One region of the Micromonospora sp. NPDC002575 genome, then DNA from elsewhere that is predicted to be linked to it. Evidence: riboswitches for the same ligand, from Rfam matches in the RefSeq annotation. Region 1 holds a riboswitch; the other holds the start of a gene.
What was found. Region 1 has a riboswitch for cobalamin ahead of ACFYWL_RS14830 (ribonucleoside-diphosphate reductase subunit alpha). Riboswitches for the same ligand answer to the same signal wherever they lie in the genome.

Region 1 (3,295 bases):
CTTCTCCGCCGCCCGGTACGCGGAGTCGAACGCCTCGCCGTAGAGGTCGGGCAGCTCGGGGGCGTCGGACGGGTCGATCAGCGACCAGTCGCCGTCGGCCTCGACCCGGCGCATGAACTCGTCGGGGATCCAGTTGGCCAGGTTCAGGTTGTGGGTACGCCGGGACTCCTCGCCGGTGTTGTCCCGCAGCTCCAGGAACTCCTCGACGTCCGGGTGCCACGGCTCCAGGTAGACACAGGCCGCGCCCTTGCGCCGCCCGCCCTGGTTGACCGCCGCCACCCCGGCGTCGAGCGTCTTGAGGAACGGCACGATCCCGTTCGAGCGCCCGTTGGTGCCCCGGATCAGCGCGCCCCGGCCCCGCACCCGCGACCAGGAGATGCCGATGCCGCCGGAGAACTTCGACAGCTTCGCCACCTGGTGGTAACGCTCGTAGATCGAGTCGAGCTCGTCGCGCGGCGAGTCGACCAGGAAGCACGACGACATCTGGGTGTGCCGGGTGCCGGAGTTGAACAGCGTCGGCGAGCTCGGCAGGTACGCCAGGCTGGACATCAGCCGGTAGAAGTCGACCGCCTCCCCCGCCGTCTGCGACAGCCCGCAGGCCACCCGCAGCAGCCAGTACTGCGGCGTCTCCACCACCAGCCGGGTCCGCGGGTGCCGCAGCAGGTAACGGTCCGCGACCGTGCGCAGGCCGAAGTACTCGAACCGCAGGTCACCGGCCGGGTCGACGGCGTCGTCCAGCTCGCGGGCGTGCGCGGCCACGAACGCGGCCGTGTCGTCGCCGATCAGGCCGAGGCCGTGGGCGTACCGGATGGACTGGCTGAAGCTGTCGACCTCCTGCCCGCGGACCTCCTCGGCCACGTACGCGGCCAGCAGCCGGGCCGCCAGCTTCGAGTACTGCGGCTCCTCGCCGATCAGCTCCGCGGCCGTCTGGATCGACAGCTTGTCCAGCTCGGCGGTGGTCGCCCCGTCGTACAGGCCGCTGATCGTCCTCGTCGCCACCCGCAACGGATCGACCTCGTCCAGGTCGGCGACCCAGCGCTCGACCGCCTTGACGATCTTGTTGACGTCCACCGGCTCGGTGTCGCCGTCTCGCTTCCGCACCTGCATGACGTGCCGGCGTTGCTCCGGCCCCGCCAGCTCCCGCGTCCCGCTCATGTTCGTCCTCCTGACGCCCGTCCCCGAGGTCGAGGGCGCGCGGGAGGACGCCGCCGGCCACCCGCGGTGGCACACTTCGCCGCCGCTGCCGGCTGATGGCGTCGGCCGTCCCACGCGGCCTTCGACCGCCGCACGCGTCGCGTGCGGCACGCTGGCAGGTCTTCGGACTCGCGGGCGTCGTGCTCGATGCCTACTGGCCGTCGCTTCCCAGGCCCGGCCGGGCCCAGTGCTTCGTTGACGGCGGTCGTTCCCACTCACCGCTGCGGGGCAGCCCCGGACTCACACCGGGTTCCCTCTTGCCTCGACCACCGTGGACCGATGGCCGAACCAGCTACGGGTGACACCATATATGGGCACAAGGCGAAGATGGCAACACCAGATGATGGGTCGGGCGAGTCGCCGCGCAGCGTAACTCCACACTCGCGCCAGGTGAGCGGCAAAGCGAGCCGCGGGCGGCCGGGAAGGCGAAATGGACCGGCAGGGCGTGAAGGAGTTCGGCGACGCGTTCTTCGCCGGCATGCCCGACCTGCGACACCCCCTCGTCGAGCTGGTCGCGGACGGCGACCTCGTGGCGCTGCCGGACCGGCTGACCATCATGCGACAGATCGGCGCCCTGCCGTCGTAGCCGGACGCCAGCCGCCGGGGCGGCACCTAAGTCGCCCGCCCCGGCGGCGGCCGGATCGGGAAGTCGAATGACAGATGTGACTCCCCCGGCCACCGCACAGCATTGGTGCGGCAACCACTCGAACGGGCGACAGGAGCATTCACGCCATGCAGACGATCCTCATCACCGGCGCCTCCTCCGGATACGGGCGGGAGACCGCCCGGCACTTTCTCGCGCAGGGGTGGAACGTCATCGCCACCATGCGGACGCCGCGCGCGGACGTCCTGCCCGAGTCGGACCGGCTCCGCGTCCTGGAGCTCGACGTGACCAGGCCCGACACGATCACCGCCGCGTTCGCCGCGGCGGGGCCCATCGACGCCCTGGTCAACAACGCCGGCATCGGGCTGATCGGCGTCTTCGAGGGCACGCCCATGGCCCGGGTCCGGGAGATCTTCGAGACCAACACCTTCGGGGTGATGGCGACCACCCAGGCGGTGCTGCCGCAGTTCCGCGAGCGCGGGTCCGGCGTCGTGGTCAACGTGACCTCCAGCGTGGTGCTCGGCCACATGCCGCTCTCGGCCGTCTACAAGGCCAGCAAGATGGCCATCGAGGGGTTCACCGCGTCCCTCGCCCTGGAGCTCGCGGAGTTCGGCGTGCGGGCCAGGACCGTCGAGCCGGGCGCCTGCCTGACGACGAACTTCGCCGCCGGTGCCACGAACAACATCGACGTCACCACCTCGCTGGAGGGGTTGGTCCCGGCGCCCTACGAGCCCTTCGCGAAGAAGGCCCTCGGCGGCTTCGTCAACCAGGACCTGTTCACCCGGGAGAGCGATGTCGCCGAGACGGTGTGGCGGGCCGTCCACGACACCACCGGCCAGCTGCGCTTCCCCGCCGGCCCCGACGCCCTCTGGCTCGACCAGGCGAGGTGATCGACCGGACCGCGCGGTGCGGCGCGGTCCGCCGGTCCGGCCCCGCGCGTGCGGGGCCGGACCGCCGCGCCACATCGTCACCAACACGTCGGCCGGCATTCCTGACGTCATTCCCGGCAGCCGTGCCGCCCGAGTGATTGGACCGCCCTGTGACCTGCCTGGCCAACGACACCGACACCGACACCGACATCCGCATCCGTGAGCTGCTCGCCGCGCACGGCACGCCACTGACCCGGTTCGTCCACGGCCTGACCAACAGCCACCGGCAGACCGCCGAGGACGTCATCCAGGAGACCCTGCTGCGGGCGTGGCGTCACCTCGACTCGCTGCCGCCCGACAGCGACGGCCGAAGGCGACGCTGGCTGTTCACCGTCGCCCGGCGGCTCGTCATCGACGAGGCCCGACGGCGGCAGGCCCGCCCGGTCGAAGTCGCCACGCAGACGGACCAGGAGTGCGGCGCGACCGGCGACGACACCGCCGACACCGCGATCGCGAACCAGGCGCTGCGGGACGCGGTCGGCCGGCTCAGCGCCGGCCACCGCCGCGTGCTGCACGAGGTCTACTTCCGCGACCGCACGGCCCACGAGATCGCCGCCGACCTGGGCGT
Region 2 (3,295 bases), on a different contig from region 1:
CGTCCTTGACCTCGCACAGGTACCCGTCGAGGTGCAGCACGAAGTCGTCGAAGTCGTCGGCGGCGGGCATGTCGGCGGTGTGCAGGTCGTGGTGCAGCTCGGCGGCGCGCACCAGGTCCCAGATCTGGGCCCGCACCGTCGGGACCTTCGCCGGGTCGAGGGCCTGCACGGTGGCGTACTCGTCGAGGAGCTGTTCGAGCTTCGCCAGGTCGCCGTACGTCTCGGCGCGGGCCATCGGCGGCACGAGGTGGTCGACGACGACGGCGTGGGCGCGACGCTTGGCCTGGGTGCCCTCGCCGGGATCGTTGACGATGAACGGGTACACCAGCGGCAGGTCGCCCAGGACGGCGTCGGGGGCGCAGTCGGCGGCCAGGCCGAGGCCCTTGCCGGGCAGCCATTCCAGGGTGCCGTGCTTGCCGAGGTGCACCACGGCGTCCGCGCCGAACCCGCCGTCGGCCTCGGGCGCGGCCAGCCAGCGGTACGCGGCGAGGTAGTGGTGGCTGGGCGGCAGGTCGGGGTCGTGGTAGATGGCGATCGGGTTCTCGCCGAACCCGCGCGGCGGCTGGATCGCCAGCAGCACGTTGCCCAGCCGCAGGCCGGCGAGCACGACGTGGCCGTCGTCGACGTACAGCTCGCCGGGCGGCTCGCCCCAGTGCTCGCGGATCCGTTCGCGCAGCGCGGCCGGGAGCGCGTCGAACCAGCGCCGGTAGCTCGCCTGCGGCACCCGGGCGTCGGCGGCGGCGAGCTGCGCGGGGGTGAGCCACTCCACGTCGTGGCCGCCGGCGGCGATCAGGGCGTGGATGAGCGCGTCCCCGTCGTCGGGCACGGGCCGGCCGCCGAGGTGGTAGCCGGCGTCGGCGAGCGCGGCGAGCAGCCGCACCGCCGAGGCCGGGGTGTCCAGGCCGACGGCGTTGCCGACCCGGGAGTGCTTCGTCGGATAGGAGCTGAGCACGATCGCCAGCCGCTTGTCGGCGTGGGGCACGTGCCGCAGCCGGGCCTGGCGCGCGGCGATCCCGGCGACCCGGGCGGCCCGCTCGGGGTCGGGCTCGTAGACCGACAGCCCGTCGGCGTCGATCCGCTTGAACGAGAACGGCACGGTGACGATCCGGCCGTCGAACTCGGGGATGGCCACCTGCATGGCGGCGTCCAGCGGGGACAGCCCGGCGTCGCTGCCGGCCCACTGCTCGCGGGTGCTGGTGAGGCAGAGCGCCTGCACGATCGGCACGTCGAGGGCGGCGAGCGCGCCGACGTCCCAGGCGTCGTCGTCGCCCCCGCCGGAGGCGTCGGCGGCCACCGTCCCGCCGGCGGCCAGCACGGTGACGACGAGGGCGTCGCAGCGGGCGAACAGCTCCAGCGGCCCGTCGCCGGGGGCGAGCCCGCGCAGCGAGCCGCAGAAGATCGGCAGGGGGTTCGCCCCGGCGGCGTCGACCGCGTCGGCGAGGGCGTCGACGAAGGCGGTGTTCCCGGCGAGGGCGTGCGCCCGGTAGAAGACGATCCCGACGGTCGGCCGCTCGGGCTTGTGCGGGCGCTCGCCGTGGACGCCGTGCCCGGGGGTGGGCGCGGGCGGGGCGAAGCCCTCGCCGGTGAGCAGCACCGTGTCGGAGAGGAACCGGGCCAGCTCGGCGAGGTTGCCCGGACCGCCCTCGACCAGGTACGCCAGCGCTTCGGTGGCCACCCCGGAGGCCACGGTGGACGCGGCCATCAGCTCGGCGTCGGGGACCGCCTCGCCGCCGAGGACGACCGTGGGCACCCCGGAGCCGAGCACGGCCGCGAGGCCGTCCGGCCACGCCTGCCGGCCGCCGAGCAGCCGTACGACGGCGAGGTCGACGCCGTCGAGCAGCGCCGGCACGGCGTCGGCGGCGACGCGGGCGGGGTTGGCCAGCCGGTAGCCGACGCCGCTGGCCCGGGCGGCGAGCAGGTCGGTGTCGGCGGTGGACAGCAGCAGGATGCGCACGGAAGGCTCCGGAGAGTGACGCACGGGGCGGCGGGTGGGCCGCCTGCGGGCAGGCATGGGCGCGGGTTCAGCGGGTGCGGCGGGCCTGCGGCCGGCTCACCGGCGGCGGCCGGAGCGCCGGGGACGCAGCATGACGCGGTACGCGGTGCGCGGGCTCAGGTGCGGCGACGGGGCGCGGGCAGGCTGTCGCGCGCCAGCAGGCGGCGACGATGGTCGTCGATGTGCGAGACGCCGTGCGTCATCGGGTCCTCCTCGGGTGTCCACGCCCTGGGGTCGCTCCGACGGCCGAAGTATCCTGGCTCCCGGATCGACGCTCACCCCCGGCCTTCCAACCGCAGACACACGGTCGTGACTCACGAGGGGGGATCGCTCCCCGGTGACAGTGGCGGGACCGCGCCGGAATCGCACCGGCTTCCTTCACTGCCGTCAGGCCGCGAATGCTGCCACACCCGACCGCCGCCGGTCAACGCCGGACCACCGGCCGCCCACAGCCCCGAACCACATCGATGAACGACAATTGCATCGGGAATCGGATGCGGTGAGGGCAAATGTCGTACGCCGATGGCTGGGGGTCGTTTCGCGCACCCTTTCCTGCCGGCCGGCCCTCGGGCTGGTTAGGCTGATTCCGATCATCTCCCGCTGGCGCGGGACGGGAATCGCGCGAAAGGCATCCGATCAGGTGGCGACGCAGGTCATCGTGCTCAACGGCGGCTCCAGTTCGGGCAAGTCCGCGATCGTCCGGTGCCTCCAGCGCATCCTGCCGCACCCGTGGATCAGTTTCGGCGTGGACGACCTGATCGACCGGCTGCCGCCGGCCATGCTGGGCTCCCCGTCCGGGCTGACGTTCGGCCAGCGGGGCGAGGTCGACGTCGGCGAGGACTTCCTCGCCGTGCAGCACGCCTGGCTGGTCGGCATCGCCGCGATGGCGGGCGCCGGGGCACGGATCATCCTGGACGAGGTCTTCCTCGGTGGCGGCGCCTCCCAGGAGCGCCTCGGCGGCTACCTGGCCGACGTCGAGGTGCTGTGGGCCGGGGTGCGGTGCCCCTCGGCGGTCGCGGCGGGCCGGGAGGTCGCCCGGGGCGACCGGGTGATCGGGATGGCGGCGGCACAGGCCGAGACCGTGCACGAGGGGGTCCGCTACGACGTCGAGGTCGACACCAGCCGCGCCGAGTCTCTCGACTGCGCGCGGGCCATCGCCTCGCGCGTGCGCTGAGCGACGCCGGGCGGCGGGCCGGTGCGCCGCCCGGCGGGTCAGCGCAACCGGCGCTCCGGGTGCGCCCGGTTCCAGGCCCGCATCCGCTCCGGGTATCCGGTGCGCGCGGCCTCGTACAACGGCACGGC

Region 2: it holds a riboswitch for cobalamin, as region 1 does, so the genes downstream of both, cobN (cobaltochelatase subunit CobN) here and ACFYWL_RS14830 (ribonucleoside-diphosphate reductase subunit alpha) in region 1, are expected to answer to the same signal.

The regions. Positions count from the first base shown of each region.
Region 1 covers NZ_JBIARA010000008.1:136,414-139,708, forward strand. Annotated here, with positions in the region: gene ACFYWL_RS14830 (ribonucleoside-diphosphate reductase subunit alpha) at 1-1,155, opposite strand, end outside; cobalamin riboswitch at 1,291-1,502, opposite strand; gene ACFYWL_RS14835 (hypothetical protein) at 1,625-1,780, shown strand; gene ACFYWL_RS14840 (SDR family oxidoreductase) at 1,927-2,688, shown strand; gene ACFYWL_RS14845 (sigma-70 family RNA polymerase sigma factor) at 2,838-3,295, shown strand, end outside.
Region 2 covers NZ_JBIARA010000013.1:116,023-119,317, forward strand. Annotated here, with positions in the region: gene cobN (cobaltochelatase subunit CobN) at 1-1,954, opposite strand, end outside; cobalamin riboswitch at 2,243-2,372, opposite strand; gene cpt (chloramphenicol phosphotransferase CPT) at 2,634-3,167, shown strand; gene ACFYWL_RS20205 (hypothetical protein) at 3,206-3,295, opposite strand, start outside.